4 regions of the Nocardiopsis baichengensis YIM 90130 genome follow, and region 4 is predicted to be linked to each of the others. Evidence: predicted binding sites of a transcription regulator. Region 4 holds the regulator's gene; each other region holds the start of a gene.
The links. Region 4 encodes LexA, which represses DNA repair genes until DNA is damaged. Its sites were predicted from a motif close to TCGAACANNTGTTCGA; they were not measured.

Region 1 (7,786 bases), on a different contig from region 4:
CGGGGTCCTCCCCCTCCCCGGCGCCGGCCTCCGGGGCCGGGTCCTGCGACCCCGGCGCGGCACCGGGGCCATCGGACGTGCGGTCACGCATCGGCGGCGGCGCTCTTGGCCTTCGCGGTGCGCTTGGCGGCGGGCTCCTTGGCCGCCGCCCCCTCCTTGGCGGGCGCCTCCTTGGCCGCGTCCGGCGCGGCGTCCGGACCGGCGGCACCGGCCGGCGCCCCGGCGGCCCCCGAGTCGGCGGAGTCGTCGCCCTTCACCGGGACGCCGAGCTTCTCCTTGATCTTCTTCTCGATCTCCTGGGCCATGTCGACGTTCTCCCGCAGGAAGTTGCGGGCGTTCTCCTTGCCCTGGCCCAGCTGGGTGCCCTCGTAGGTGTACCAGGCGCCGGACTTGCGGACGATGCCGTTCTCCACGCCCAGGTCGACCAGGCTGCCCTCGCGGGAGATGCCCACGCCGTACAGGATGTCGAACTCGGCCTGCTTGAAGGGCGGGGCGGTCTTGTTCTTGACCACCTTGACGCGGGTGCGGTTGCCGACCGCGTCCGTGCCGTCCTTGAGGGTCTCGATCCGGCGCACGTCCATGCGCACCGAGGAGTAGAACTTCAGCGCCCGGCCGCCGGTGGTGGTCTCGGGCGAGCCGAACATGACGCCGACCTTCTCGCGCAGCTGGTTGATGAAGATCGCGGTGGTGCCGGTCTGGTGCAGGGCGCCGGCGATCTTGCGCAGGGCCTGCGACATCAGCCGGGCCTGCAGGCCCACGTGGCTGTCGCCCATCTCGCCCTCGATCTCGGCGCGCGGCACCAGCGCCGCCACCGAGTCCACCACCAGGATGGAGACCGCGCCCGAGCGGATCAGCATGTCGGCGATCTCCAGCGCCTGCTCACCGGTGTCGGGCTGGGACAGCAGCAGGTCGTCGGTGTTGACGCCGATCTTCTTGGCGTACTCGGGGTCCAGCGCGTGCTCGGCGTCGATGAAGGCGGCGATGCCGCCCTCGCGCTGGGCGTTGGCCACCGCGTGCAGGGCGACCGTGGTCTTACCGCTGCTCTCGGGGCCGTAGATCTCGACGATGCGGCCGCGCGGGATGCCGCCGATGCCCAGCGCCACGTCGAGCGCGATGGAGCCGCTGGGGATCGACTGGATCGGAGGGCGGTCGTCGTCGCCCAGGCGCATCACGGAGCCCTTGCCGAACTGGCGCTCGATCTGCGCGAGCGCGGTTTCGAGAGCCTTGTCTCGGTCTGCAGCTGCCACGGGGAACCCCTGTTGGGTCGGTGTCTTCTTCTTCATCTCGAAGGCGACGCTATGCGGTCGCCGCGACAATCCGCGACGGCGCTCGCCGCGCTGTGGACGGGTCGGACCGCCCCCGTCCCGCGGGGCCCGGCGCCACCCGCCTGCCGGTGGGCCGTCCCGGCCCGCGGGGTATCTCGCGCCACATCCGCGCACCCCGGACTCACCGACCACCTTACCCGAACTTCTGTTCGAGCGGGGGTCCCCGGGCCGCCCGCGTGTGTCGGGGGCACGCGCTCAGCGCACGGATTCGGGCAGGTCGAAGGCGTCGCAGACGCGGCGCCACACCTCCTTGGCCGAAACGCCCTCGGCGAGGGCCTGGGCCACGGTCCGCGAGCCCAGCCCCTCGATCACGTAGTCCTTGGCCAGGCTCTCCGCATACGCCTCGCCGAACTGCTCGTGCATGCGGTCCCAGAAAAGCGTCAGTCTCATCCCCTCCAGTATCGCGCCGACCGGGCGCCCCCCGTGCGTCGGCGCAGGACAGGGGCGACCGCCAGGAAGGCCAGGGAGGCCGCGGCGAACAGCGTCCCCGGCCCGGCCGCCGCCGAACCGAGGCCGTAGGCGGCGAACACCGCGATCGCCACGCCCTCGGCACCGACCCCCGACATCGACAGCACGGTGGCCCGGGCGCCGCCGGACACGGCGTTCTGCAAGCGCGTCTCCGCGGCCACCGCCGCCCAGGCGAACACCCCGAAGGCGGCGGCCACCGGAAGCATGCCCAGGGGGTGCCCGGTGAGCGCGCCGACGGCGAGCAGCACGGCCCCGGCGGCCGTCAGGCCGGCGGCGTGCCGGGTTCCGCGCCCGGCGAGCCACTCCCCCGCCGCCGCGGCGGCGAAGGCGGGCACGAGCAGGAGCGGGACCAGCGCCGTGTCCCCGGTGAAGGACCGGGCGAGGACGGGCAGGTACTCCTCCATCGCGCCGGCGCCCATGAGCACCGCCACGGCGACCAGGGCCGGTCGGGCGCCGGGGGCGCGGCGCACCTCGGACAGGGCGGTGCGCAGGACCCCGGCGGGCGAGGCGGCACCGGGTCCGTCGGCCGCACGGCCGGCGGCCCTGCGGTCGGGCTCCCCGGCCCGCTCAGGGAAGGAGAAGCCGAAGGGCACCGCCGCGAGCGCGGCGGCCATGCTCGCGATCCCCACGGCGGTGTAACCGCCGTGCGCCAGCAGGGGCGCCGCGACGGCCGAGGCCGCCACCACGGCGGTCGTGCCCAGGGCACGGGAGCGGCCGATGAGGCGGGCATAGGAGCCGGCGGCGCCGACCCGCTCCAGCTCGTCGTACACGAGCGCTTGACGCGTCCCCGAGGCGATCGCCTCGCCGGTCCCCCACAGCGCGAACCCCGCTGCGAAGGAGGGGTAGGCCGGGAAAAAGGTCCACAGGGCGAAGCCAGCCGCGGACAGCAGCGGGGCCGCGCCGAGCAGGCGGTTCCGGGGGACCAGGTCGGCGAGCACACCCGTGGGGATCTCCAGGCCGAAGGCCGTGAGCGACCAGATGATCAGCAGGGTGGAGATCTGCGCTGCGGAGAGCCCGCTGTCGGCGAAGAGCAGCACGTACAGCGGGTACAGCGGTATGAGGTCGACCAGGAAGGCGTACGGGTAGAGGCTGCGTGCGATCCGGGTCTCGGCCGAAGGTCAACATCGCCAGGTCATGATCGGACCCTATGCCGGGCCCACAGGGAAGGCAAGGGCGGTCGGGCCGGGCCCCTCACCCCTGGCCCTCGGGCTCGTGCCCCCGCCTGCGGGCCACAATGATCGGGACGGCCACCAGCCCCACGACGGCGAGCGCGTAGGGCAGCAGGCCCACGGCGACCACCCAGGGCGTGCCGTCGGGCACCCCGAGCAGCCCCAGCGGAATGTGCACCAGCGCCGACAGCGCGAACCCGACGACCCATCCTCCGAACAGTCCGAGCAGCGCGGCCCCGACGATCCTCATCACCATCACCCGTTCTCCGTGCGTCCGTGCATCCGTGGAGGACGCGTGCGCTCCGTCCTCGGTCACCGGTGACGCTACGGAGCGGTCCGCACCCGGCGCATCGGCCCACGGACCCATTTCGGCGTACGCCCGGGGGTGCAGGCGGCGCGCGGCGCCGGGACGCAGGCCGCCCCGGGCGGCCTGCGGGAAACCGTCGGATCCCCATTGCAGACTTGGGGCATGGCACACGACCCGGTCGAACGGTTCTCGCCCGCCACCCGCGCCTGGTTCCGCTCCGCCTTCCCCGGCGGAGCAACGCCCGCGCAGGAGGGGGCCTGGGCCCGGATCGCCGAGGGCGGCGACACGCTGCTGGTCGCGCCCACCGGGTCGGGCAAGACGCTCGCGGCCTTCCTGTGGTCGCTGGACCGCCTGGCCGCCGCTCCCCCGCCCGAGGAGCCCGCCGCGCGGTGCCGGGTGCTGTACGTGTCGCCGCTCAAGGCGCTCGCCGCCGACATCGAGCGCAACCTCCGGGCGCCGCTGGCGGGGATCCGGCGGGAGGCCGAGCGCTCCGGCGCCCCGGTGCCCGACATCCGCGTCGGCATGCGCACCGGGGACACCCCGCAGGCCGAAAGGCGGGCCCTGGCCTCCGCCCCGCCGGACATCCTCATCACCACCCCCGAATCCCTGTTCCTGGTGCTCACCTCCCAGGCCCGCGCAGGGCTGGCGGGGGTCGAGACGGTCATCGTGGACGAGGTGCACGCGGTGGCCGGCACCAAGCGCGGGGCGCACCTGGCCCTGTCCCTGGAGCGGCTGGACGCGCTGCTGGGCCGCCGGGCCCAGCGCATCGGGCTCTCGGCGACGGTCCGCCCGCACGAGGCCGTCGCCGCCTTCCTGGGCGGGTCCCGCCCGGCCGCCGTGGTCGCACCGCCGTCGGCGCCCCGGCTGGACCTGCGCATCTCGGTGCCGGTGGAGGACATGGCCGACCTCGCCGCCGCCCCCGACCCCGGGCGGGCCGGGCAGGCGGACGCCGCCGCCCGCACCTCCATCTGGCCGCACGTGGAGGAGGGGGTGCTCGACCTGGTCGAGGAGCACCGCTCGTCCATCGTGTTCACCAACTCCCGGCGGGTGGCCGAGCGGCTGTGCGCGCGGCTGAACGAGCTGGCCTCGGAGCGGGCGCGGCAGGCGCTGCCCCCGGAGGAGGTCCCGGCCCAGGTGCTCGGCCCGTCCGGGGCGAGCCGCGGCGCCGACGGCGTGATCGCGCGCGCCCACCACGGCTCGGTCTCCAAGGAGGAGCGGGCCGCGATCGAGGACGACCTGAAGCAGGGGCGGCTGCGCTGCGTGGTGGCCACCTCCAGCCTGGAGCTGGGCATCGACATGGGCGCGGTGGACCTGGTGGTGCAGGTGGAGTCGCCGCCGTCGGTGGCCGGCGGCCTGCAGCGGGTGGGGCGGTCCGGCCACTCGGTGGGCGAGGTCTCGCGCGGGGTGGTCTTCCCCAAGTACCGGGGCGACCTGCTGGCCTCGGCGGTGGTGGCCGAGCGGATGCGCGCCGGGGCGATCGAGGAGCTGGCCGTCCCGGCCAACCCGCTGGACGTGCTGGCCCAGCAGGTCGTGGCGATGGCCTCGGTGGAGGAGTGGGCGGTGGAGGACCTGGCGGCGCTGGTGCGCCGTGCCGCCCCGTTCGCCGCGCTTCCCGACTCGGCGCTGTCGGGGGTGCTGGACATGCTCTCCGGCCGCTACCCCTCCGACGAGTTCGCCGAGCTGCGCCCGCGGCTGGTGTGGGACCGGGAGGCCGGCACCGTCTCGGGCCGCCCGGGGGCCCAGCGGCTGGCGGTGACCGGCGGCGGCACCATCCCCGACCGCGGCACCTACGCGGTGCACCTGGCGGGGGCGGCCGGGTCGGGGCCCACCCGGGTCGGCGAGTTGGACGAGGAGATGGTGTACGAGTCGCGGGTGGGCGACGTGTTCGTGCTGGGCTCCACGGCCTGGCGGATCGAGTCGATCGACGCCGACCGGGTCCTGGTCGCGCCCGCGCCGGGCCGCCCGGGGCGGCTGCCGTTCTGGAAGGCCGACGCGGTGGGCCGCCCGCCGGAGCTGGGGCGGGCGATCGGCGCGCTCGCCCGGGAGCTGGAGGAGGCCGGCCCGGAGGCGGCCCAGGAGCGTGTGCGCGGGCTCGGCCTGAACGACTGGGCCGCCGAGAACCTCCTGGCCTACCTGGCCGAGCAGCGGGAGGCGACGGGCTCGGTGCCCGACGACCGCACGGTGGTCGTCGAGCGGTTCCGGGACGAGCTGGGCGACTGGCGGGTGGTGGTGCACTCGCCGCTGGGCGCGCGGGTGCACGGGCCGTGGGCGCTGGCCCTGGGCGCCCGGATCCGCGAGCGGTACGGCCTGGACGCCCAGGTGGTGCACGGCGACGACGGGATCGTGCTCCGCCTGCCCGACGTGGACGACGCGGAGCGCCTGCGCGTGGCCGACCTGCTGTACCTGGCGCCGGAGGAGACCGAGGACGCGGTCGCGGCGGAGCTGGGCTCCTCGGCGCTGTTCGCCGCCCGGTTCCGGGAGTGCGCGGGGCGGGCCCTGCTGCTGCCGCGCCGCCGGCCCGGGCACCGGATGCCGCTGTGGCAGCAGCGGCAGCGCTCGGCCCAGCTGCTGTCGGTGGCCGGGCGCTACGGCTCCTTCCCCATCGTGCTGGAGGCGGTGCGCGAGTGCCTGCGGGACGTGTTCGACGTGCCGGGGCTGGCCGCGCTGATGGCCGACATCCGGGCCCGGCGGGTGCGGGTGGTGGAGGTGGAGACGCCGCGCGCGTCGCCGTTCGCCCAGTCGCTGCTCATCGGGTACACGGCGGCCTTCCTCTACGAGGGCGACGCGCCGCTGGCCGAGCTGCGCGCCCAGGCGCTCACCCTGGACTCGGCGCTGCTGTCGGAGCTGCTGGGCCAGGCCGACCTGCGCGAGCTGCTGGACGCCGGCGTGCTCGCCGAGGTGGAGGCGTCGCTGCAGCGCCTGGCCCCGGACCGGCGGGTGGAGGGGCGCGGCCCGGAGGGCGCCGCCGACCTGCTGCGCGAGCTGGGGCCGCTGACCGGGGCGGAGGCGGCCGAGCGCGGGGCGCGGGCGGCGTGGCTGGAGGAGCTGGAGGCGGCCCGCAGGGCGATCCGGGTGCGCATCGCCGGGCGGGAGCAGTGGGCGGCCGTGGAGGACGCGGCGCGGCTGCGCGACGGGCTGGGCGTGCGGCTGCCCGGGTGGTTGGGGGACCCCGGCGGGACCGGGGGGCCCGGAGAGACCGCGTTCGCCGGGGCGGCCGAGGCGTTCTCGCAGCCGGTCGAGGACCCGCTGGGCGACCTGCTGTCCCGGTTCGCGCGCACGCACGGGCCGTTCACCGCCGAGGACGCGGCGGGGCGCTTCGGCCTGGGCCCGGCGGCGGTGCGCGAGGTGCTCCGGCGCCTGGCGGGTGAGGGGCGCGTGGTCGAGGGCGGTTTCCGGCCGGGCGGTTCCGGGAGCGAGTGGTGCGACACCGGTGTGCTGCGCCGGCTGCGCAAGGGGTCGGTGCTGCGGCTGCGCAAGGAGGCCGAGCCGGTGCCGCAGCGGGCGCTGGGCCGGTTCCTGCCGGCGTGGCAGCACGCGGCGTCGCCGCTGCGGGGGCCGGACGCGGTGTTCGAGGCGGTGGAGTCGCTGCGCGGTTGCCCGGTTCCGGCCTCGGCGCTGGAGTCCCTGGTGCTCCCGGCCCGCGTGCACGGGTACGCGCCGTCGATGCTGGACGAGCTGACGCTCGGCGGCGAGGTGGTGTGGTCGGGGGTCGGGCCGCTGGGCGGCTCCGACGGGTGGGTGTGCCTGGTCCCGGCCGATGAGGCACCGGAGCTGCTCCCGGACCCGGGCGGGGTGGAGGAGTCGCCGCTGCACGCCGCCGTGCTGGGGGCGCTGGAGGACGGCGGGGCCCTGTTCTTCCGCGACATCGCCGACCGGGCCGCCCGCGAGCAGGGCGCGGCCGCGGTCTCGGACGCCGCGCTGGTGGCGGCGCTGTGGGAGCTGGTGTGGGCGGGCAGGCTGGGCAACGACACCCTGGCGCCGCTGCGCGCGCTGCTGGGCGCGGGCGGCACGACGGCCCACCGGAGGCGCTCGCGCCGGCCGGTCATGCCCGGCCGCATGGGTCCGCCGACGGTGGCCGGGCGGTGGTGGCGGCTGCCGGAGCGGGAGGCGGACCCGACCCGCAGGGGGCTGGCGGCGGCGACGGCCCTGCTGGACCGGTACGGGGTGGTGACACGCGGGCCGGTGGTGGCCGAGCAGGTGCGGCGCCGCACGGGGGAGCGCTCGGGCGGCGGGTTCAGCGCGGTGTACCCGGTGCTGCGAGGCGTCGAGGAGGCGGGCAAGGCCCGGCGCGGGTACTTCGTGGAAGGGCTGGGCGCGGCCCAGTTCGCCCGGCCGGGTGCGGTGGACCGGCTGCGCGCGTTCACCGGGGACGGGGGCGGGGACGGGCACCCGCTGGTCCTCGCCGCCGCCGACCCCGCGAACCCGTACGGTGCGGCGCTGGCCTGGCCCGACGCCGAGGGCGGACGGCCGTCGAGGAAGGCGGGGGCCCTGGTGGTCCTGGACGACGGCGCGCCGAC
Region 2 (7,786 bases), on a different contig from region 4:
GCCTTCACCCGGCCCCGTCGCCCGGCTCGCGCACGCGCCGGCCCAGCGCGACACGCCGTCCCGACACCGGGAGGAAGCCCTCCGAGACGCCGGACTCGGGGGCCCGCACGGCCGCGTCGTCGGGGTAGAGGGCGAAGTCCAGGTGGACCAGGCCTCCGTGGTCGAGGGTCACCCGGGCGACGCGGGGCGAGTGGCCGGGGGCGGAGGCGAGCAGGGTGAGGCGCTCGCCGGGCAGGCCCAGGCCGCTGTAGGCGCCGTCGGCCCCGCTCTCCAGAGCGGCGACGTGGCGTCCGGAGTGGTCGACCACGCTGACGACCGCGCCGGCCACCGGGCGGCCGGCGGTGTCGGTGACCCGGCCGATCAGGGACGGCTCGGCCTCCTTCCCGGCACCGGTATCCTCGGCCGCCTCGGCCTTCGCCGGGCCGCCGCGGTCGCCGGCGTGGGCCCCCGGGGCGCGGCGGGAGCGCTCGCGCAGGGTGGCGGCCGCGAGGAGCAGGGCGCCCAGCACGAGCCACCCCCCGAGCACGGCCACCGACCCCCACAGCCCGGCGCCGTCGAAGTACAGCACGGCGCGGATGGCGTCCAGGGCGCGGCCCATCGGCATGAGGGGGTGCAGGGCCTGGAAGAACTCCGGGACCATCGGCAGCGGGATCGCCCCGCCGCTGGAGGGCATGCTCAGCAGCACGAACACGGTCATCGCGACGCCGGGCAGCCACTTGGTGACGAACGGAGCCAGTCCCAGGCAGGTCCAGGAGACGGCCTGGGTGAGCAGGAACGCGATTGCGATGACGGCGGGGTCGTGCGGGATCACGTCCACCACGGCGGCGACGGTGTAGCAGAACACCGACGTGAAGGCGCCGAAGCCGGCGACGGTGAGGAGCTTGGTGCGGCGGCGCAGGTGCGGGGCGTGCGCCGACAGCATCATCACCACGATGTAGCCGGTCAGGGTCCAGGTCAGGACCATGTAGAAGAGCGACATGCCCATGCCGTCGCCGGAGGCGGCCGGTGCGGCGTCGGCGACCTCCAGCTCCGCGCCGTCCTGGGCGGCGATGGGGGTGAACGTCTTCACGGCGGTCTGCTCCAGGGCCGCCCCCAGCGACCCGGCGACGTGGAGCGTGTGCGCGGCCGGGTCGTAGGCGGCGACGGCGTCGCGGTCGAGCACGGCCTCGTCGGGGTCCTCGGTGGGGACGACGTCGAAGCCGCCCGGGGCGGCCTCCTCCAGGGCGACGGAGACCGCGGCCGCCGCCTCCTCCCCCTGCACGGCGACCGGCAGGTCGTGGGGCGCGGGGCTGTGGAAGGGCAGCAGGTAGCAGAACATGAAGCCGACGGCGAAGAGCACGGGGAACCACAGGGCGTTGGCCAGGGCCCTGGTGGTCTCCAGTGCGCGCGTGGCGCCGCCGGGCGACGTCGCGGTCTCGTGGGTCACGTGTCACCTCGGGACATGGGTCGGGGCCGGAACAGGGGCGGGGGAGCCGGAAGGCAGAAGGGGGGATGACCCCACGATAGAGCTAAAGGTGCAGAGTTGCAAAAATGCAGTACTGTAATTATTTGTGAACCGCTGTGCACCCGGGCCGCCGCGCCGCGCCGGTACAGTCGTGCCCGGCGGTTCGGTGACCACGAGTCGGTGACCATGAGGAAGAGGACGCGGGGCGCACGATGACGACGGCGGACGAGGGCGCCGGACTGCGCGAGCGCAAGAAGCGGATGACCCGGCAGGCGCTGCGCGCCGCCGCGGTGCGGCTGTTCACCGAGCGGGGCCCCGCCTGCGTGACCGTCGAGGAGATCTGCGCCGAGGCCGGGGTGTCGCCGCGCACCTTCTTCAACTACTTCGACTCCAAGGAGGAGACCCTCCTGCCGTTCACCCGCGACACCCGCGAGGAGGTCGCGGGGCGGGTGCGCGCGCGGCCGCCGGAGGAGGAGCCGCAGGAGGCGGTGCGCGCGGTCGTCGAGGAGTCCATCGCGCGGACCGTGGCGGGCGAGACGTGGAGCCAGGAGTCCGCGCTGCTGCGCTCGAACCCCCAGCTGCTCCAGCGGGGGATGGTCGCGGCGCGCACGCTGAACCTGGCGCTGCGCGACGGCCTGGGCGAGCGCACGGGGCGCGGGGCGGAGGACCCCTACGTCCGCCTGGTGGCGGCGGTGTCGGTGACCGCGGTGCACGTCGCCGTGAACGTGTGGCAGGGCGCGGTCGAAGAGCGCGACATGTCACAGGTGCTGGCCGAGGCGTTCGACGGGATCGAGCGGGGCCTCACGCCTCCGCAGGAGGCATAGGGGCCTCGGACGCGCGGCTTCGGACACGAAAAGGGTGCGCCCCCTGCGGGGACGCACCCTAGAGCCCTAAGAACGAGAACCGGGACCGGGTCAGACCAGGCCCAGCTTGCGAACCGCCTCGCGCTCCTCGACCAGCTCCTGGACGGAGGCGTCGATGCGCTCGCGGGAGAACGCGTCGATCTCCAGTCCCTGGACGATCTCCCACGCGCCGTTGCGGGAGACGACCGGGAAGGAGGAGATGATGCCCTCGGGGACGCCGTAGGAGCCGTCCGACGGAATGGCCGCGGAGGTCCAGTCGCCCTCGGGCGTGCCGTTGACCCAGTCGTGGACGTGGTCGATGGCGGCGTTGGCGGCCGAGGCGGCCGAGGAGGCGCCGCGGGCCTCGATGATGGCCGCGCCCCGCTTGGCGACGGTCGGGATGAACTCGTCGCGCAGCCACGCCTCGTCGTCCACCGCCTTGGCCCCGGTGGTGCCGTTGACTTCGGCGTGGAAGATGTCGGGGTATTGGGTCGCCGAGTGGTTGCCCCAGATCGTCATCTTCGCGACGTCGGTGACGTCCACGCCCAGCTTCTGGGCGAGCTGGGTCAGGGCCCGGTTGTGGTCCAGGCGCGTCATGGCGTTGAAGCGCTCGGCCGGGACGTCGGGGGCGTGCGCCTGGGCGATGAGCGCGTTGGTGTTGGCCGGGTTGCCGACCACCAGCACGCGGACGTCGTCGGCGGCGCCGGCGTTGATCGCCTCGCCCTGCGGCTTGAAGATCCCGCCGTTGGCTTCGAGCAGGTCGCCGCGCTCCATGCCCTTGGAGCGCGGGCGCGCCCCCACGAGCAGGCCGACGTTGACGCCGTCGAAGGCCTGCCGGGCGTCGTCGAAGATGTCGATGCCCTTGAGCAGCGGGAAGGCGCAGTCGTCGAGCTCCATCGCGGTGCCCTCGGCCGCCTTCACGGCCTGCGGGATCTCCAGAAGGCGGAGCTTGACCGGGGTGTCGGGACCCAGCAGCTGGCCGGAGGCGATGCGGAACAGCAGCGCGTAGCCGATCTGGCCGGCGGCACCGGTGACGGTGACATTGACGGGTACTTGGGCCATGACCTTCTTCTTCTCCTGGTGACGTGTGTGCGACCCGCGATGCTACCTCGCGGCCCGCCGCCCCGACCGGCCGCCCCCGGCCCCAAGGAACGGGAACGCGCCCGCGGGCGCGGAACCACCCTATTGCCCATGGTCGGGGCGCGTACGGACGCCCGTCCCCGAGGGCGTTCGCGCACCGCTTGGACGGGGAACCTCCGCTGCGTGACGGTCGTGCTACTGCGCTAGACTCGTCCGAGTGTGCGAATCCCCTGCACAGCAGGCGATTCCGGGGGCGTTAGCTCAGCTGGTCAGAGCAGGGGACTCATAATCCCTGGGTCGCGGGTTCGAGCCCCGCACGCCCCACCCCGTCCTGTCTCGGAGCCCCTGGTGCGCGGGCGGCGCCTGCCGCCACCGGGGTCCGGCGTCCCCCGGCGAGTCCGCCGCGGCGGCCGAGCGGCGATCAGCCCGGTGAATCCGCCAGCGCGCGCTCGAACGCGGCGTAGGCCGCCGCGTCGAAGAGGACGAAGCGGCAGGTCTGCACATCGGTCGATGCGGAGCGGACCGCCTCGATCGCGATGCGGGCCGCGTCCTCGATCGGCCAGCGGTACACGCCCGTCGAGACGGCGGGGAAGGCGACGGTCCTCGCCCCGAGTTCGTCGGCGACCTGCAGCGAGCGGGCGTAACAGGAGGCCAGGACGTCCGAGCGGTCCTCGGACGCGCTGTAGACGGGGCCGACGGTGTGGACGACCCAGCGCGCGGGAAGCCGGCCCGCCGTCGTGGCCACGGCCTGCCCCGCGGGCAGCCCCTCGCCGTAGCGCGTCTCCCGCAGGCGGCGGCACTCGGCGAGGATCTCCGGTCCGCCGCGCCTGTGGATCGCGCCGTCGACGCCCCCTCCGCCCAGCAGCGACGAGTTCGCGGCGTTGACGACCGCGTCCACCTCCTGCTCGGTGATGTCGCCCTGTACGAGTTCGATGTCCATGCACCGATTCCTACGGCACCGCCCCGGTGCGGGGGAAGCGCGGCGGGCCGGGGCCGCCCGCGCATCCCCTCCGCGCATCCCCTCCGCGCTCAGCCCAGCAGTTCGAAGGCCGCGATGGCCAGCGCCACGACGACCAGGCCCGCCGCGAGGATCACGCACCCCACGTTCCCGGTGCCGCCCGGGTCGCGGGTGGGGCCGCGGCGGATCTCGGTCGCGCCCTTGCCGCGCCTGCCCTTGCGGGTCTTGCTCTTCTTCTTCGCGCTCATGCCGTCCTCACCGTCGGATTCCGTGGAGTCCCGCACCAGTCATAGGGGGCGTGCCGCGCTCGGGCAAGGCGGGCGCCGACTGGACACGGTTTCGAATCCATGTTCGAATGACGTGCATGCGCTGGGAAGACCTTCGGGAGGGCCGTGACGCGGACGCCCTTTTCGGTGTGGAGGACATCGCCCCCGTGCCCGACCGGGGGACCGGGCGCGCCGGGCTGGCGAGCCCCGGGGCCGGCCCCGTCTCCGGGGGCGACGGGGAACCCGTCGCGGTGGAGATCCGCGCCCGCTCGATCATCAACCGGGTCCCCGGCGAGTCACCCATGTTCCGCTGGACGCTCAACCCCTACCGCGGCTGCGCCCATGCCTGCGTCTACTGCTTCGCCCGGCGCAGCCACACCTACCTGGACCTGGACGCCGGGCGCGACTTCGACACCAAGATCCTGGTCAAGGTCAACGCCGGGGAGCTGCTCCGCGCCGAGCTGGCCCGCCCCTCCTGGGGCGGCGAGCCGATCGCCATGGGCACCAACACCGACCCCTACCAGCGCGCGGAGGGCCGCTACCGGCTGATGCCGCAGATCATCTCCGCCCTGGCCGAGGCCGCCAACCCCTTCTCCGTCCTCACCAAGGGGAGGCTCGTCCTGCGCGACGCCGACCTGCTCGAACAGGCCGCCCGCACCACCGACGTGCGCCTGGCGGTCTCCGTGGGCACCGTCGACGGGCCCCTGGCCGGGTCGGTCGAGCCCGGCGCTCCGACGCCCCGCGCCCGCCTGGACACCGTCCGTGCCCTGGCCGACCGGGGGCTGGGCTGCTCGGTGCTCATGGCGCCGGTCCTGCCGGGGCTGACCGACTCCCCGGAGGCGATCGACGCCGCCGTCGCCGCGATCGCCGAGGCCGGGGCGAGCAGCGTCACACCGATCGTCCTGCACCTGCGCCCCGGCGGCGCCCGGGAGTGGTACGCGTCCTGGCTCGCCCGCGAGCACCCGCACCTCGTCCCGCTCTACCGGGAGCTCTACGGGGACGGCTCCTACGCGCCGGCGCCCTACCGCGAGCTGATCGCCGCCCGCGTGCGCGAGGCCGCGCGCCGGTACGGCATCGGCGGTCGCGGCGGGGCCTCCGGGCGCCGGGCCCACCGGCAGCGGGACGGGGCCGCCACCGTGCGGGCGCCCCGGCAGCTGCGGCTGCTGTGATGCCCGCGGCCGGTTCCGGTCGCCCCGCCAGGCGCCGACAGGCCCTGGGGCGTAAGGGATCCCGCCTACCGGAGGGTAAGGTCCCCAGTGTCCTGACCCCCGATGGAAACGGAAGGCGCCCCTCCATGCCCGAGACCCCCGCCGACCCGCCCGCCCCTTCCGGTGTCGACACCACCGTCGCCCACTCCGCGCGGGTCTGGAACTACTGGCTCGGCGGCCGGGACAACTACCCGGTCGACCGCGCCCTCGGCGACCACGTCATCGAGACCTACCCGCAGATCGTCGAGGGCGCCCGAGCCGACCGCGAGTTCCTCCGGCGGGCCGTCACCCACCTGGCCGCGGAGGAGGGCGTCCGGCAGTTCCTCGACATCGGCACCGGCCTGCCCACCCACGACAACACCCACGAGGTGGCCCGGCGCGCCGCCCCGGACGCCCGGGTGGTCTATGTCGACAACGACCCCATGGTGGTCGCGCACGCCCGGGCGCTCCTGGTCGGCGGCGGCCACGGGGCGACCGAGTTCGTCGACGCCGACCTGCGCGACGTCCAGGGCGTGCTGGGGGCCGCGGCCGAACTGCTCGACTTCGACCGGCCGGTGGCGGTGACCGTGCTCGGCACCATGGGCCACATCCCCTCCTACGAGGAGGCCCGCTCCCTCGTCCGCGCCTACACCGGCGCGCTCGCCCCCGGGAGCTTCCTGGCCCTGTGCGACCTGGTGATGCCGGACGGGGAGGCCGAACGGGAGGCCCTGCGGCGCTGGAACGAGGGCGCGGCCCTGCCCTACCGGGCGCACACCACCGAGGAGATGGCCGGCTACTTCGACGGCCTGGAACTGCTGGAGCCGGGCGTGGTCAGCGCCACCCGCTGGCGCCCCCTGCCCACCGAGGTCGGCAGCGTCCGCGACGTCGAACAGTACTGCGGGGTGGCACGCAAGCCCTGACCCGCACCCGGGCCGACCGCATGAGTGATCAGCGCTCCGCGGCCAGCCGCTCGGCCACCGCGTCGAAGGGTTCGCCCACCCCCGATCCGCCGGGGACCATCAGCAGCAGCGGGCCCTCGCCGCGGATCTCGTAGTGGAGCTCCGCTCCGGGAACCCGGAGGGTTCCTCGCGACGGTTCGTTCATGGCTCTCTCCGCCCGTGGCCGGGGTGCTCCACCGGTTTTCCGGTGCTCGAGCAGGCCCCGGCCTTCCGGTCTCAGTGCAATCCGTGCTTGCGGGAGACGATCCGTTCGATGGCGGTGCGGGGCAGTGCGCGCCGCAGGGCGAACACCAGGGGGGCGTTGCTGCCCACGGCGTACAGCGGCTTGGGGCGGGGTGCCTCGACGGCCTTGACCACGGTCGCGGCGACGGCCGCGGCGGGGATGCCGGCGGACTCGTTGGCGTTGAGGGCCGAGAGCATCGTCCGGTACTCCTCCGCGTAGGGGGAGTCCGCGGCGATGTACTGGGTGCGGCGTTCGCTGATGCCGGTGTTGATCGACCCCGGCTCGACCGTGGTCACGCCGACGCCGTACGGGGACACCTCGCGCCGGGCCGCGTTCGCGAAGCCCTTCAGGGCCGCCTTGGAGGCCACGTAGGAGGAGCGGAAGGCCAGCGGGAAGCTCGCGAGCATCGAACCGACCATGACCACGCGGCCCCGGCGGCGCGCGCGCATCCCGGGCAGGACGAGCTGGGTCAGGCGGACCGCGCCGATGACGTTCACCTGGAAGAGTCGTTCCAGCGCGTCACGGGGAAGCTCCTCGATGGGGCCGCTCTGGCTCTCGCCCGCATTGTTGACCAGGACGTCGACCTCCCCGGCGGCCTTGGCGCACGCCGCGATCGAATCGTCGTCGGACAGGTCGAGGGCGAGGTACTCGACCCCGGGGACGGGGTCGGTGACGGCGTCGGGGCCGCGACTGGTCCCGAAGACCCGGTAGCCGCGGCTGAGCAGGAGGTGGGCGACCGCCCTGCCGATTCCGGACGAGGCGCCCGTGACGAGTGCTGTTCTCTGGAGGGGCATGGCGCCACAGCCTAGGGGAGAACGGGTGCGGTA
Region 3 (7,786 bases), on a different contig from region 4:
GCGACAGCCGGGCGGCGTCGCGCACGTCGTCGGAGGTGACCTCGGTGCGGTCCCGCCAGGCGGCCAGCGCCATCGCGGCGCGCGCGGTCACGATGTCCGCACGCAGCCCGTCCACCTCGAAGGCCGCGCACACGGCGGTGACCTGGCGCAGCGCCGCGTCGGTGAGCACCACGCCGGGCAGCCGCTTGCGGGCCGCGCGGATCCGCTCGGCCAGCTCGCGCTCCTCGTGCTGGAAGCCCGCCGCGAACCCGGCGGGGTCGGTCTCGAAGGCCAGGCGGCGGCGCACCACCTCGGCCCGCTCGGCCGGGTCGCGGGTGGCGGCGACCTCCACGGTCAGCCCGAAGCGGTCCAGCAGCTGCGGCCGCAGCTCCCCCTCCTCGGGGTTCATGGTGCCGACCAGGATGAACCGGGCGGCGTGCCGCACCGAGACGCCCTCGCGCTCGACGTGGCAGGTGCCCATGGCGGCCGCGTCCAGCATGAGGTCGACCAGGTGGTCGTGGAGCAGGTTCACCTCGTCCACATACAGAACCCCGCGGTGCGCGGCGGCGAGCAGGCCGGGCTCGAAGGCGGTCACGCCCTCGGTGAGGGCGCGCTCGATGTCGAGGGAGCCGACGAGCCGGTCCTCGCTGGCGCCCACCGGCAGCTCCACCAGCCGGGCCGGGCGGTCTTCGGGGACCGCGCCGGCGGGGTGCGGGCCGTCCGGGCACTCGGGGTCGGGGGCGTCGGGGTCGCAGCCGAACCGGCACCCGGCCACCGCCTGCTGGTCGGGCAGCAGCGTGGCCAGTGCGCGCACCGCGGTCGACTTTGCGGTGCCCTTCTCGCCGCGGACCAGGACCCCGCCGACCGCCGGGGAGACCGCGTTGACGAGCAGGGCAAGTTTCAGGTCGTCCATGCCGACGACCGCGCTGAAGGGATAGCGAGCGGTAGCGCTCACGCGGGTCAGTCCTTCCTCGGGAGTCCACGCCCATAGGGGTCGGTCGCGGCGCCGTGCAGTGTCCTGGCTCCCGGATCGGCGCTCGCCCGCCGCCTTCCCGCCGCACACATCGGCGGTGGCGTCCTCCCGCGGGTCCGCTCCCCGGTCACAGTGGCGGGTCCGCCCCGGCTTCACACCGGCGTTCCTGCCTCGGCACCGCCCTACACAGTCTCATACGGCGTGTTCCGGGCCGTTTCCGGCCAGGGGTCGAACCGGCGCCCGGCCCGCCCCGGCCGCCCCGGACGGCGCCCTCCGGCACAGGCCCTTCCCCCCGAAATGGAACGCGTTCTACCATGCAGGCCACCCGACCCCCTGGGGAGGCGCCGTGGCCGCGGACATGAGGATCGGGCTCGCCCTCGGCTACTGGGGGGCCGAAGGCGACGACGCCTCCGCCACCGTGCGCACCGCCGAGGCGCTCGGGTACGACTCGGTGTGGACCGCCGAGGCCTACGGCTCCGACGCCTTCACCCCGCTCGCCTGGTACGGCGCGCAGACCCGGCGGATCGGTCTGGGGACCGCCGTCGCACAGATCTCCGCCCGCACCCCCACCGCCACCGCGATGCACGCCCTGACCCTCGACCACCTCTCCGGCGGGCGCCTGCGCCTGGGCATCGGCGTCTCCGGACCTCAGGTCGTGGAGGGCTGGTACGGCCGTCCCTTCCCCCGCCCCCTGGAGCGCACCCGCGAATACCTCGACATCATGCGCCAGGTCTGGCGCCGCGAGGGCCCCGTCGTCTCCGACGGGCCGCACTACCCCCTGCCGCTGCCCGGCGGCACCGGGCTCGGCAAGCCGCTCAAGCCCATCACCCGCCCGCTGCGCCCGCGCATCCCCGTCTACCTGGGCGCCGAGGGCCCACGCAACGTCGCCCTCGCCGCCGAGGCCGCCGACGGCTGGGCGCCCATGTTCTTCCACCCCGAGCGCAGCCCCGCCCTGTACGCCGACGCCCTGGCCGCCGCTCCCCCCGGCTTCGACATTGCCTGCACCGTCACCGTCGTTCCGGGCACCGACACCGCGGCCGCGCTGTACGCCGCCAAGGCGCCGCTGGCCTTCTACATCGGGGGCATGGGCGCCGCCCGCCGCAATTTCCACCTCCAGGTCTTCGTCCGCCTCGGCTTCGGCGACGCCGCCCGCAAGGTGCAGGAGCTGTTCCTGGCGGGCCGCCGCGGCGAGGCGGTGAGCGCCGTTCCCGACGAACTCGCCGACGCCCTGTGCCTGGTGGGCCCGCTCCCCCGGATCGCCGAGCGGCTGGAGGCCTGGCGCGGCACCCCCGTCACGACGCTGGTGGTGGCCGGCGTGCGCGACGAACCCACCCTGCGCGCCCTCCGGGACATGGTCCTGGGGTGAGCCCGCCCATCGACCGGAGCAGGGAGGGGCGTCACCCGCGGGGGCGCGCATTCCGTTCCGCCTCCGGCCGCCGAAGCGGATCGGCGACCGGACCGCGGGCGCCTCCCGCCGGCCCTGCCCATGCCGCGCACGCACTCGACGGGCCCCGCGCCCGAGGCCCCGGAGGGCAGCACCGGTGGGCCCCTGCGGATCAGTCCAGCACCCGCACCAGCGTCCAGGACCCCGCGACGACATCGTGCCGCAGCTCGTAGACGCCCAGCGAGCGGTCCGAGCCCGCCTCGACCCGCCAGTGGCGCCGCTGCGGCAGCCGCTCGCCCGCCTCCGCCGCCCACTCGGCCCGCAGGGTCACCCAGTGGTCGATCACCCGGCGCACGGTGTGGATCCGCCCGCTCCAGGTGAAGCGGACCGGCCGCCCCTCCTTCTCCACCACGTCGATCTGCGCGCCGTACACCCGGCTCATCGGCCTCCTCCCCTTCCGGCGCCGGCACCGCTGCGCCGACAGCACGACCAGAGCCTGCGGGGAAGGACAGGCTTCGAACACGTGTTCCCATCATAGCGGCGCCGGTCCGGCCGCGGGGACCGAAGCACCGATACCCGGGCGGTCGCGGCGTCGGTACGCTATGACGGCGAATCGCGACCCGCAAAGGAACTTCGGAACAGTGACGTCTAACGGGCACGACAGCGCCAGACCCCTGCGCACCGGCGACCCCCGCGAGCTCGGCGACTACACGGTCCTGGGCCGGCTGGGGCGCGGCGGCATGGGCACCGTCTACCTGGCCCGCACCGCACAGGGCCGACGGGTCGCGGTCAAACTCATCCACCCCGGCCTCGCCGACGACGAGGACTTCCGGCGGCGCTTCGGCCGGGAGGTGGAGTCGGCCCGCCGGGTGGCCCGGTTCTCCACCGCCGGCGTGCTCGACGCCCGCCTGGACGGCGAGCCGCTGTTCATCGTCTCCGAGTACGTGCCGGGCCCCAACCTGGCCGAGGCGATCGCCGCCGAGGGGCCGATGGTCGGCGGCACGCTGGACGGCCTGGCCATGGGCGTGGCCGCGGCGCTCACCGCGATCCACGGCGCCGGGGTGATCCACCGCGACCTCAAGCCGGCCAACGTGCTGCTGTCCTCGGTGGGCCCCAAGGTGATCGACTTCGGCATCGCCCGCGCCATGGAGGACGAGGGCGCGGTCACCCGCTCCAGCCAGCTCATGGGCACCCCCGCCTACCTGGCCCCCGAGCTCATCGCGGGCGACGACATCACGCCCGCCTCCGACATCTTCTCCTGGGGCTGCCTGGTCACCTTCGCCGGGACCGGCCGCGCCCCCTTCGACGCCCCCAGCGTCCCGGCGGTGCTGCACCAGATCTCCTCGATGGCCCCCGAGCTGGGCGACCTGGAGCCGCCGCTGCGGGACATGGTCGCGGCCGCCCTGTCCAAGGACCCGGCCGGCCGCCCGACCGCCCAGCAGCTCCTCAACCGCCTGGTCGGCAAGGAGGACCCCAGCGCCTCGGTGGTCGACCAGACGCTGGTGCGCTCCTGGACGCCGCCGTCTACCGCGCGCCCCACGCAGGCCGTGGCCGCACCGTCGGCGGAGGAGGACACCCCCACCGCCGACCTCCAGGCCCAGCCGACCGCCGCGCTCCCGCCGCAGGGGCCGAGCCCGCAGGGCCCGTCCCCGCAGGAGACCGCCGCGGCGCCGCCGACCGCGCCGTACGCGCCGCACCCCCCGTCCGGCCCGCAGCAGCCCGTGCCGGGCGTCCCGCACGGGGCCGTCCCCTCCGGGCCGCAGCAGCCGCCGTACGGGGCTCCCCCGCAGGCGTACGGCCCCGGCGCCCCCGCAGGCCCGGGTGCGCCTCCCGGTGCCGGCGGCCCGGGTGCGCCCTCGCCCCCGCACGGTGGGCCCGCGCCCTTCGCGGCGGCCGGTGTCGGCGGTCCGGGCGGTCCCGGAGGCCCCGGCGGACCGGGAGGACCGGGAGGACCGGGAGGACCGGGCACCCCGCCCGGCGGCCAGGTGCCGCCCGGCGGGCGCAAGCGGCGCTCCAAGCCCGTCATGGCCCTGATCGGCGGGGGCGCGGTGCTCGTGCTGCTCGCCGCCGGCGGGGCCGCCCTCTACCTGAACCGCGACCCGGCGTTCCCCGCCGAGGCCCGCAGCGTCTACCAGCAGGACTTCGACAGCGGCGAGACCTCGTGGACCGACAAGTACGACTACGAGTTCGAGGACGACTCGACCACCGGCCACACCGACCAGGCCTTCGCGATGCGCGCCGACGAGGACGAGCCGTGGGTGCGGGCCTACGCGCCGCTGGGCGACAAGCACCCGGTGCACATGGCGGCCTCGGCCGACCTGCGGTGGGACTCCGGCCCCGAGTACGCCGAGGCGGGGATGTACTGCTTCAGCTACGACGCCGACGAGGACCGCTACGACGAGGACTACCGCCAGTACGAGGTCATGCTCCGCAAGGACGGCAAGGAGCTGGTCATCCGGCGCAACGGCGGGTCCGAGGAGGGGCAGGGCACCCTGGCCGGCATCACCGAGGTCCCCGGGTACGAGTCGGGCGACGAGGCCGTCAACACCCTGCAGATCACCTGCGACCGCACCGTCGAGGAGGGCCAGGACCTCGAGGACGGCGTCGTGACCGTCCGCGCCTGGCTCAACGGCGAGTTCGTGGCCGAGGCCACCGACGAGCAGCCGATCCTGGGCCGCGGCACCGGCCTCCTGCTGACCCGCTCCGGCGGCAGCGGCGACGACGCGGTCGCCCTGTTCGACGACTACAAGCTGATGGAGACCGCCCCCGCCACGGAGGACGAGGAGCCCCAAGAGGACTCCGAATCGAGCGAGGGCTGATGCCCGGGGCCGCGGTTCCTCGAGGTCTTGGGCAGAGACCGGCCCCGGCCCCCTATGGCGTCATCGGTACGGGGCCGCCTCGTCCACTGCCGGAGGGGACGGTGACCCGCTCAGGCCGCCACCTCCGCGTCCGGCCGGGTCCCTGGCGTCACGACCCGGCGTATCGAATGGGCACGGTGTGCGCCCCATGCCCGCAGGCGGTGCGGCGAAACGGTCGCCCGCACCGGACCGGGCCCCGCCGACGGCACCGGCGCCCCGGCGTCCTCGTCCGTGGCCGGGCCCCGTAGCCCGCGCGCCCTCGTCCGTGCTCTTCACCCCCGACACGGCAGCGCCGCCCTGGCGTCACACACCGGCGGCCGCCGTGGCCTCCCTACCGGTGCACCTGTCTCTCCCCGCCGGAAGTCCCTCCCCCGTCACCACCCGGGAACCCGGCACACCCGGCGCCCCGGCGAGGGGCGGGACTCACCGCCGTCCTGCCCGGGCGCTCCGGCGCCCCCGTCCCGGTGTCGGAGGACTCAGCGCTCACCGCCGCTCTGCTCCGGGATGCCGGAGTCGGAGACCGTCCCTCCGGCCGCGGCCGCCTCCGCCGCCCTGCGGGCGCTCTCCACCGCCTCGGCCGCGCTCTGGGCGGCCTCGTCCGCTGCGGACCGGGAGGCACGGTCGCCGTACACGCCCGAGGTCAGCTCCGGGGTCGCGCCCTCCTCCAGCTCGTCCGTGCGCTCGGAGCGCCCCGCGCTCTCGTCGCCGCCCTGTTCGCCGCCGCCGTCGGACGCGGCGCCCGCCTCCCCGGCGAAGGCCCGGGTCACGTTCTGCACCGCCGAGGTCAGCTCGCCCGGGATCACCCAGAAGGTGTTGCCCTCGCCGTTGGCCAGCGCAGGCAGCGTCTCCAGGTACTTGTAGGCCAGGAGCTTGGGGTCGGCGTTGTTGCGGTGCACCGCCTGGAAGACCCGCTCGACGGCCTGGGCCTCGCCGTCCGCACGCAGGATCCGCGCCTGCTGGTCGCCCTGCGCCTCCAGGATCGCCTGCTGGCGGGCGCCCTCCGCGGTGAGGATGCGCTGCTGCCGCTCGCCCTCCGCGTGCAGGACCACGGCCCGCTTGTCGCGCTCGGCCCGCATCTGCTTCTCCATCGCCTCCTTGATGGTGGGCGGCGGGTCGATCGCCTTGATCTCCACCCGGTTGACGCGGATGCCCCACTTGCCGGTGGCCTCGTCCAGCACGCCGCGCAGCTTGGTGTTGATCTCCTCCCGGGAGGTCAGCGTGCGCTCCAGGTCCATCCCGCCGATCACGTTGCGTAGCGTGGTGACGGTCAGCTGGTCGATGGCCTGCAGGTAGTTGGCGACCTCATAGGCCGCCGCCTTGGGCTCGGTGATCTGGTAGTAGAGCACCGTGTCGATGTTGACGACCAGGTTGTCCTCGGTGATGACCGGCTGCGGCCGGGAGGAGAACACCTGCTCGCGCAGGTCGAACTTGGTGTTGACGCGGTCCACCACCGGGATGATGAAGTTCAGCCCGGGCTGGAGGGTGCGCTGGTAGCGGCCGAAGCGCTCGATGTTGTAGGCGCGGGCCTGCGGAACGATCCGCACCGTGGAGACCACCAGCAGTACCGCGATGGCCGCCAGGACGATGAAGAGGATGTCGGCTCCCATGATGTACCTGCCCTGCGAGTCGGATCTAGGGGTCGGTGCGTGGGGCTCACGGCAAGGCCTCGCGCGGATAGACCACGGCGGTGGCGCCGTCGATCTCCATGACGTCCACGTGCACGCCCGCGGGGATCACATGGTCCTCGTCCAGGGCGCGCGCGGACCACTCCTCTCCGAGCAGCTTGATGCGCCCGTCGTCGCCGGTGACCTCCTCGATGACCACGGCGGAGCGGCCCACGAGGGCGTCGGTGCCCGACGGCAGCAGCGGCGGCTGGCGCATGTGGCGGCGGGCGATGGGGCGGATCACCAGCAGCCCGGCGGCCGACGTCACGATGAAGGCCAGCACCTGGGCCACCACCCCCATGCCCGCGGCGCCGACGACACCGGCGACCAGCGCCGCGACCGCCAGCAGGCCGAGGGAGAGGGTCAGGGTGAAGGCCTCGGCGACGCCGAGCGCAACGGCGGCGATCAGCCAGAGGACCCATAGCGGCATAAACGGCCTCCCGTCCAGCGGGTACCCCTAAACTACCCGCGCCGTGGTGAGGAAGCACACATCTTTCGGGCACGGGATCCCCTCCGTTCCGGAGGTTTCCGGCCCGCCGCACCGCACCCGCACCGCCGCCTCTCCGAAGAGGCCCGGGAGATCGGCGCAGCGTCCGCCGCGCGCGCCCCGCGCCGCCCCGGAGAAGGGCCCCCGGACAGGCGCGCGGGGGCGGGCCGGCGGCCCGCCCCCGCGTCCGGCGCGGGTCAGCCCCGCCGGCTCTCGAACTGCATCACCATCTGGTAGGTCGGCCGGTTCTGCCAGGCGATGGGCCACATGTTGATGCCGCCCAGGGCCTGGTGCACGACCGTGTCGGCGCACAGCTGGTCGCCCGCGTCGCAGCCGCCGGCGGCCGGGTAGACCTCCTCGGCGGGCACCGCCGCCGCCTCGGCCAGGGTGTCGGCGAGCACCTGGGCGCAGGCGTCGGCGTCGCCGCCCCCGCAGTAGGGG
Region 4 (7,786 bases):
GCCGCAGCGCCAGGGCGTGCAGTGCCGGTGGGCGACCACCGAGGACTCGCCGCACACTCCGTCGGCCGCGCGCGTGGTCCTGGTGCGCACCGAGGCCGACGCGCAGTCGTCCGCCGAGGAGGCGGCCGCCGGGCTGCTGGAGGGGGCTTCGGAGCGGCGCGACCGCACGGCCCTGTCGGGCCTGGGCGACGAGGCCTACTCCTGGTTCGAGCAGGAGAACGGCCCCCTGGGGTGGGGCTGCGTCGGGGTGCGCAGAATGAACCTGTACGCGGAGACGTGCTACACGTCGTCCGCCGACTTCGAGGGAACCGAGCCGGTCTCCGAGGCGGACATGGTCGACGGCGCGAAGCGCCTGGCCAAGGACCTCCAGTCCGAACTCGATGCCGAACTGGAATAGCCGGGTACGCGCCCTCCTTGGCGTTGATCTCGGGGAAGCCGGGGTAATACTCGCCGGTATTACCCCGACTCTCCCGAGATCAACGGGGGTGTCGGTGCGGGCGGCCGGGGGCCGGAGGGGTCCACCGCGCCGGCGGACACGACCGGCCGAGGGGAGCCCGCGCACACCACCGTGCTTTGAGGCGGCCCCGTGAACAGGGGTCAGAGCGTCCGGTCGAGGAAGTCCTCCACGGCAGGGGAGACCTCGTCGGCGAAGGGGCGGTCGGCGTCGGGGACCACGGCCCCGGGGCTGTCGTCGTACTCGCGGAACACGTGGTCCGCGCCCTCGATGTCGACGCGTTCCACACCCGGGCGCCCGCCTTCCTCCAGGCCCTGCACCAATCGGTCCACCTCGGCGCCGTCGACCTGGGAGTCCTCTGTTCCCCACAGGACGAGCGCGGGCATGCCCCCCGGAAGGTCCGAGGCCAGCTCCTTCGGGTCCAGGGCGTCGATCTCCCGGAGGAACTCGGCGTTCTGCTCGCCGAACAGTCCCGCCAGCGCAGGGTCCAGGTCCTCGGGCGGGTCCTCCCCGGCCCGCAGCCGGGCGGTGGACACCCGGGCGTCGGAGAGCAGCTCCTCGGCGTCGCTCTGCTCCATGCCGCCCTGGGCCTCTGCGCGGCGCAGCTGTCCCGTCAGCTGCCGGTCGATCAGGTCCAGGTAGCGGGTGCCCGGCGGGGCCGCGAGGACCAGGCCGGCGGGCTCCGGGCCGTCCAGGGCCCCGGGGGAGCGCAGCGCGAACAGTGCGCCCTCGCTGTGCCCCAGCACCAGGAGCCGGGACGGGTCCACCTCCGGCCGGGCGGCGAGTTCGGCGTAGGCGGCCGCCACCTGCGCCTCGAAGTCGTCGAAGCCCACGACCGCGTCCTCGTCCCGGGAGCCCGTGCCGGTCTCGCCGCTGCCGAGCTTGTCGTAGCGCAGGGAGGCCGCCCCGGCCTCGGCCAGCACCCGGGCGAAGTTCCGGTTGGTGTCGGCGTCCGGGCGGGCCGGTGCGTTGCCGTCCCGGTCGGTGGGGCCGCTGCCGGAGACGATGAGGACGCCGGGCACGGGCCCGTCGGCGTCCGGGGGCAGGGCGAGGGTGCCGTGCAGGGTGTCCGGGCCGCTGGTGAAGGAGACCTCCTGCTCCACGGGATCGGCCCCGGGCGGGGCGGCCCCCTCGGCCCCGCCGCCCGGTCCGCACCCGGAGGCGAGCAGCGCGGCGGCGGCCGCGACGGCGGCGGCGCGCAGGGGGGAGCGGGTCGGGGCGACGGAGGATCGGCTCGGCATGGACCCCACCGTATTGGCCCCGCGGGCGCGTAGCGGTCGGCAGGGCCGCTCGCGCCGGGGGCCGTCCGCGGGGCTCGCGGGGCCGCGCCGCGGCGCTGTCGTACGGGGGGCGGTTTCGTCAGGTGCGGGGGACACGGGCAGCAGGGGCGTCCGTCAGGTGTGGGCGCGGGCGGGCCGCAGGGGGCGAGGCGCGCGGACCGGGGCGCTGCGCCGGCGCTCGGGGACGTCTCTGTCGGATACCGATACGGCGACGGCCCCGTGACGACCGGGGGTGGTCACGGGGCCGTTCCGAAGAGAGGCGAAGTCGTTATGCGGCGCGGTGCGGCGCCGTCGGTGCGGCCACAGCGGCTACATGCGCCGCATCACGGCCACGACCTTGCCCAGGATGGTGGCCTGGTCGCCGTCGATCGGCTCGTAGGCGTCGTTGCGCGGCATCAGCAGGACGTGGCCGCCCTCGCGCCGGAACACCTTCACCGTGGCCTCGTCGTCGAGCAGGGCCGCCACCACGTCCCCGTTCTCGGCCACCGGCTGCTGGCGGACCACGACCATGTCGCCGTCGGTGATGGCGGCGTCCACCATCGAGTCCCCGACCACGGTCAGCACGAACAGCCGCCCCTCGCCGACCAGCTGCCGGGGCAGGGAGAACACGTCCTCCACCGACTCCTCGGCCAGGATCGGGCCGCCCGCCGCGATCCGGCCGACCAGCGGGACGTGGGCCGAACGGGTCTCATCGGCGCGGGGCTCGCCCTCCAGTTCGTCCCAGGAGCGCACGGGCGGCTGGCCGGGGATGCGGATCTCGACCGCGCGGGGGCGGTTCTGGTCGCGGTGGAGGTAGCCCTTGCGTTGCAACACCTTGAGTTGGTGCGCGACACTGGAGGGGCTCGACAGACCCACGGCGTCGCCGATCTCCCGGATCGACGGCGGGTATCCGCGCTGCCGTACGTAGCGGTGGATGCAGTTGAGGACGCTCTGCTGGCGAGCCGTCAGCGCCGGTGCGTCCGCCTGCGCGCCCGTCGCCTCCGCCGGGACCGGCACCGGTCCGAGCGCCTCCGCGCCGTCCCTGCCCGATCGGGGTTCCTGGGTTCGGTGCTTCTCCTCCGGCACGGCCGGCCTCCTCGGCGGTCGGTGGTGGCGTGTTGGGCGTCGGGGGGCTCGCGTCCCGACCGTGGCACGTCGGCGCCGACGGCCGCGACCGCGTCCCCGGTGCGCCGCGCCGATGCCGAAGTGAGACACGTCCAACGGTAGTGCCTGCTCACGGCGATATCAAACAAACGTTCGAGATGGTGATGAAAAAATCCGGCCGTTGCGGTATTAGTCGAACATCAGTTCTAAACGGCTGGTGTTCGAAGGGGGCGACCATGTCCGAACCCTCGCCTGACCCCAGAACCGCGATCCCGCGTCCGAGGAGGCCCGACGACGGGCCCGTCCTCTACGACTGGGCGGTGGAGGTGCCCGAGTGGAGGGCCCGCCCCGTCCGGTCCTCCGCGCTTTCCGCGCTGCCCGAGCTCCCCCTGGAGCCCGACGGGCCCGCGCCCGGGGAGGCGGCCGCCGGGTCCCTGCCCGGCCCGGACCCGCGCGCCCGCCCCGTCGGCGCCCGCGCCGCCGCCGCGCTGCGCGGCCACTGGGCCGGGCTGAGCCGGCGCGGCCGCGTGGCCGTCCTCTCACTCGCCTCGGCCGGCGCCGGTGGCGCGCTGTCGCTGGCCGTGCTCACCTCCGCCGCCGTAGGGGCTCCCGCCTCCGCCTCGGCCGCCGGGGCGGTCTTCGGGGGCGGCGCCGAGCCGACGGTGGTCGTGCGCGACGGCGATACCCTGTGGGACATCGCCGAGCAGGCGCGTCCCGGCGAGGACGTGCGCCGCACCGTGCACGAGATCGTCGAGCTCAACGGACTGCGCGGGCCCGAGCTGCGCCCCGGCCAGGAGCTGCGCCTGCCCGCCCGCTGACCAGGGGCGCCTGCCGCGTGACGACCGCCGACACCCGGGGACCCGGAGGGTCCCCGGGTGTCGTTTCCCACGGGCCTGCCGGCGCCCGGGACCGACACGCCCGGGGCGGTGCGCCGGTTCGCCGTCCCTGACCTGCGGATCCGTCGCGACCCGCCGCGGGAGGGCTTGCGCGCGGGCGCGAGGCGCTCGTAAGTTGACCACAAGATCTAGTGCTCGCCATGGAAGAATCAGCCTAGAAGTTGTGCTTTAGTAGGTGACGGCTCTTCGGGGCGACCCGCGCCGAACGCGCGGTGGGCCCCTTCGGTGAGCGCGCGACTCCCGTGGAGGCGGCCCGCGCACGGCGGGGCGCTCCGCGATCGGGAGCGGCGACGGGGATTCCTGCGGGAGAGACGACTGGGAGGCGTGTCGGCATGCACTGTCCGTTCTGCCGCCATCCGGACAGCCGGGTGATCGACAGCCGGTCCACCGACGACGGCTCGGCGATCCGCCGCCGCCGGACGTGCCCGGAGTGCGAGCGGCGGTTCACCACCCAGGAGACCGTGCTGCTGATGGTGCAGAAGCGCTCGGGGGTGACCGAGCCCTTCTCCCGCAGCAAGATCGTGGCGGGCGTGCGGCGCGCCTGCCAGGGCCGCCCGGTCACCGAGGACGCCCTGGCGGTGCTGGGGCAGCGGGTGGAGGAGGAGATCCGCTGCCGCGGGGTCGCCGAGATCCCCGCGCACGAGATCGGACTGGCGATCCTCGGCCCGCTCCAGGAGCTCGACGAGGTCGCCTACATGCAGTTCGCGTCGGTCTACCGGGGCTTCGAGTCCCTGGCCGACTTCGAGAACGAGATCGCGCGGCTGCGCTCGGAGCGCGTCGGGGGCATCGAAGGCGCCGGGGGCGCCGGGGGCGCCGCGCGTTCGCAGGACACCCAGGACACCCGGAACGCCGAGGACGGCGGGGACACGGCGCGCGCCGTCGCCTCCGCCGAGCGGTAGGGCCGGACGGCGGCCGAGGGCCCGGTCGGGCGGGCACGGCACGAGAAGGGCCCGGCGGCCCGCCGCGCACGGCGGGCGGCCGGGCGATGCGACACGAGGGCGAGAGCAGGGGGAGCAGAATGACCGAGACCACCGGCGCGACGACGCGCAAGGGTGGCGGAGGCCGGCGCAAGGGCCTGAAGATGCGGCGCGTCTTCACCACGCCGGGCGTCCACCCTTACGACGAGGTCGAGTGGGAGCGCCGCGATGTGGTCATGACCAACTGGCGGGACGGCTCGGTGAACTTCGAGCAGAAGGGCGTCGAGTTCCCCGCCGCCTGGTCGATGAACGCGACCCAGATCGTCACGAGCAAGTACTTCCGCGGCGCGGTCGGCACGCCCGAGCGCGAGTGGAGCCTCAAGCAGCTCGTGGACCGGGTGGTGGGCATGTACACCCGCACCGGGCTGGAGCACGGCTACTTCGCGAGCGAGGAGGACGCCGAGGTCTTCGACCACGAGCTGAAGTACGCGCTGGTGCACCAGCTGTTCAGCTTCAACTCGCCGGTCTGGTTCAACGTGGGCACCGCCTCCAAGCAGCAGGTCTCGGCCTGCTTCATCCTGTCGGTGGACGACACCATGGAGTCGATCCTCGACTGGTACAAGGAGGAGGGGATCATCTTCAAGGGCGGTTCCGGGGCCGGGGTGAACCTGTCCCGCATCCGCTCCAGCAAGGAGCTGCTGTCCTCCGGGGGCACCGCCTCGGGCCCGGTGTCGTTCATGCGCGGCGCCGACGCCTCGGCCGGCACCATCAAGTCGGGCGGCGCCACCCGCCGCGCGGCCAAGATGGTCGTCCTCGACGTCGACCACCCCGACATCGAGGAGTTCATCGAGACCAAGTCGCGCGAGGAGCACAAGATCCGCGCGCTGCGCGACGCCGGCTTCGACGTCGACCTGGGCGGCGCCGACATGTTCAGCGTCCAGTACCAGAACGCCAACAACTCGGTCCGGGTCTCCGACGCCTTCATGCGCGCGGTCGACAACGGAACCGACTTCGGCCTGCGCTCGCGCACCACCGGCGAGGAGACCGGCACGGTCGACGCCAAGAGCCTGTTCCGGTCGATGGCCAAGGCGGCCTGGGAGTGCGCCGACCCGGGCGTCCAGTACGACGACACCATCAACGACTGGCACACCGCGCCCGAGAGCGGCCGGATCACCGCCAGCAACCCCTGCTCGGAGTACGTCCACCTGGACAACTCCTCCTGCAACCTGGCCTCGATCAACCTGCTCAAGTTCCTCAGGGACGACGACACCTTCGACGTCGAGGGCTTCTCCCGCCTCACCGAGCTGGTGATCACGGCGATGGACATCTCCATCACCTTCGCCGACTTCCCGACCGAGAAGATCGGCGAGACCACCCGCGCCTTCCGCCAGCTGGGCATCGGCTACGCTAACCTGGGCGCCCTGCTCATGGCCACCGGCCACGCCTACGACTCCGACGGCGGCCGCGCCGTCGCCGCGTCCATCACCTCCCTGATGACCGGCACGGCCTACAAGCGCAGCGCCGAGCTGGCCGGCGTGGTCGGGCCCTACGAGGGCTACGCCAAGAACGCCGACGCCCACAAGCGGGTCATGCGCAAGCACGCCGCCGCCAACGACGACCTGCGCACCGTCGGGGCGATGGACCGGGAGATCGCCTCCGCGGCCACCGACGCCTGGCAGCAGTGCCTGAAGACCGGCGAGAAGAGCGGCTGGCGCAACGCCCAGGCGAGCCTGCTGGCCCCGACCGGCACCATCGGCTTCATGATGGACTGCGACACCACCGGCATCGAGCCGGACTTCTCCCTGGTGAAGTTCAAGAAGCTGGTGGGCGGCGGCTCCATGCAGATCGTCAACCAGGCGATCCCGCGGGCCCTGAAGAACCTGGGCTACCAGCAGGAGCAGATCGAGGCCATCGTCGAGTTCATCTCGGAGAACGGCCACGTGGTCGACGCCCCGGGCCTGCGCCCCGAGCACTACGAGGTCTTCGACTGCGCGATGGGCCGCCGGTACATCAAGCCGATGGGCCACGTGGAGATGATGGCGGCGGTGCAGCCGTTCCTGTCCGGCGCCATCTCCAAGACGGTGAACGTGCCCGAGGACGCCACCGTCGAGGACTTCGAGCACATCTACTTCGAGGGCTGGCGCCTGGGCCTGAAGGCGCTGGCGGTCTACCGCGACAACTGCAAGGTCGGCCAGCCGCTGTCCACGGCCGCCTCCGAGGACAAGGCCGCCGACAAGCCCGAGCCGGAGATCGTCGAGGTCGAGCGCCCGGTGCGGCGGCGCCTGCCCAAGAAGCGCCCGAGCCAGACGGTGTCCTTCAGCATCGGCGGCGCCGAGGGGTACATCACCGCCGGGTCCTACCCGGACGACGGCCTCGGCGAGGTCTTCATGAAGCTCGGCAAGCAGGGCTCGACCCTGGCCGGGGTGATGGACGCCTTCTCCATCGCGATCTCGATCGCGCTGCAGTACGGGGTCCCGCTGGAGACCTACGTCGAGAAGTTCACCAACATGCGGTTCGAGCCGGCGGGCATGACCGACGACCCGGACATCCGCATGGCGCAGTCGGTGGTGGACTACATCTTCCGGCGGCTGGCGCTGGACTACCTGTCCTACGAGGAGCGCGCCGGGCTGGGCGTGCTCTCGGCCGAGGAGCGCCGCGCCCAGGCGGCGGGGGAGGACCCGGCGCAGGTCGCGGCCCAGGTGGAGTCCTATTCCCAGTCGGCCGCGCTGGCCGGCCGCACTACCGAGGAGCGCCCGGCGGTCCGCGAGGAGCGCGAGGAGCGCCCCGAGCCGGTGAAGCCGAGCGAGGGCTTCGTCGCCGACGCACCGCTGTGCGTCACCTGCGGCACGAAGATGCGCCCGTCCGGCACCTGCTACGTCTGCGAGGGCTGCGGCTCCACCAGCGGCTGCAGCTGATGTAGCCGGTTACGACAGCCCAATAGGCGGGGGCACTCGAGAAGGCTCGGGTGCCCCCGCTCGTCATATGTGTAGGCGTCATATGTGCAGGTGGATTCCTTGTAACGACAGGCGTCGAGCGGCTCGCGGCCCTAGCGTGGCCAGGGATGGGAGCCGTGCTGGTCGTGCGGGAGGCGGAACACGGACCCGTCCCAGACGGGATGCTCAGGGAGGCAGAACGAGAGTGGTCGGATCTGCAAGA

Region 1: a site for LexA is predicted at 1,463-1,478, ahead of recA (recombinase RecA). Genes of this name have one in related genera too.
Region 2: a site for LexA is predicted at 4,664-4,679, ahead of C892_RS0109260 (Rv2578c family radical SAM protein). Genes of this name have one in related genera too.
Region 3: a site for LexA is predicted at 2,852-2,867, ahead of C892_RS0125875 (DUF6504 family protein). Genes of this name have one in related genera too.

Annotation. Positions count from the first base shown of each region.
Region 1 covers NZ_ANAS01000009.1:374,255-382,040, forward strand. The annotation lists gene recX (recombination regulator RecX) at 1-91, opposite strand, end outside; gene recA (recombinase RecA) at 84-1,283, opposite strand; gene C892_RS30495 (DUF3046 domain-containing protein) at 1,521-1,715, opposite strand; gene C892_RS0110240 (MFS transporter) at 1,712-2,893, opposite strand; gene C892_RS0110245 (DUF5957 family protein) at 2,985-3,218, opposite strand; gene C892_RS0110250 (ATP-dependent helicase) at 3,432-7,786, shown strand, end outside.
Region 2 covers NZ_ANAS01000009.1:129,528-137,313, reverse strand. The annotation lists gene C892_RS0109290 (carboxypeptidase regulatory-like domain-containing protein) at 5-1,426, opposite strand; gene C892_RS0109285 (TetR/AcrR family transcriptional regulator) at 1,657-2,268, shown strand; gene C892_RS0109280 (malate dehydrogenase) at 2,359-3,348, opposite strand; tRNA gene C892_RS0109275 (tRNA-Ile) at 3,617-3,690, shown strand; gene C892_RS0109270 (O-acetyl-ADP-ribose deacetylase) at 3,788-4,306, opposite strand; gene C892_RS28715 (hypothetical protein) at 4,396-4,572, opposite strand; gene C892_RS0109260 (Rv2578c family radical SAM protein) at 4,689-5,759, shown strand; gene C892_RS0109255 (SAM-dependent methyltransferase) at 5,885-6,697, shown strand; gene C892_RS30460 (alpha/beta fold hydrolase) at 6,726-6,881, opposite strand; gene C892_RS0109245 (SDR family oxidoreductase) at 6,953-7,753, opposite strand.
Region 3 covers NZ_ANAS01000039.1:14,931-22,716, reverse strand. The annotation lists gene C892_RS0125885 (putative cobaltochelatase) at 1-934, opposite strand, end outside; cobalamin riboswitch at 991-1,121, opposite strand; gene C892_RS0125880 (LLM class F420-dependent oxidoreductase) at 1,299-2,318, shown strand; gene C892_RS0125875 (DUF6504 family protein) at 2,509-2,778, opposite strand; gene C892_RS0125870 (serine/threonine-protein kinase) at 2,978-5,155, shown strand; gene C892_RS0125865 (SPFH domain-containing protein) at 5,671-6,801, opposite strand; gene C892_RS0125860 (NfeD family protein) at 6,848-7,288, opposite strand; gene C892_RS0125855 (penicillin acylase family protein) at 7,543-7,786, opposite strand, start outside.
Region 4 covers NZ_ANAS01000023.1:69,497-77,282, forward strand. The annotation lists gene C892_RS0119375 (hypothetical protein) at 1-397, shown strand, start outside; gene C892_RS0119380 (alpha/beta hydrolase family protein) at 598-1,695, opposite strand; gene lexA (transcriptional repressor LexA) at 2,044-2,730, opposite strand; gene C892_RS0119390 (LysM peptidoglycan-binding domain-containing protein) at 3,054-3,635, shown strand; gene nrdR (transcriptional regulator NrdR) at 4,046-4,612, shown strand; gene C892_RS0119400 (vitamin B12-dependent ribonucleotide reductase) at 4,732-7,545, shown strand.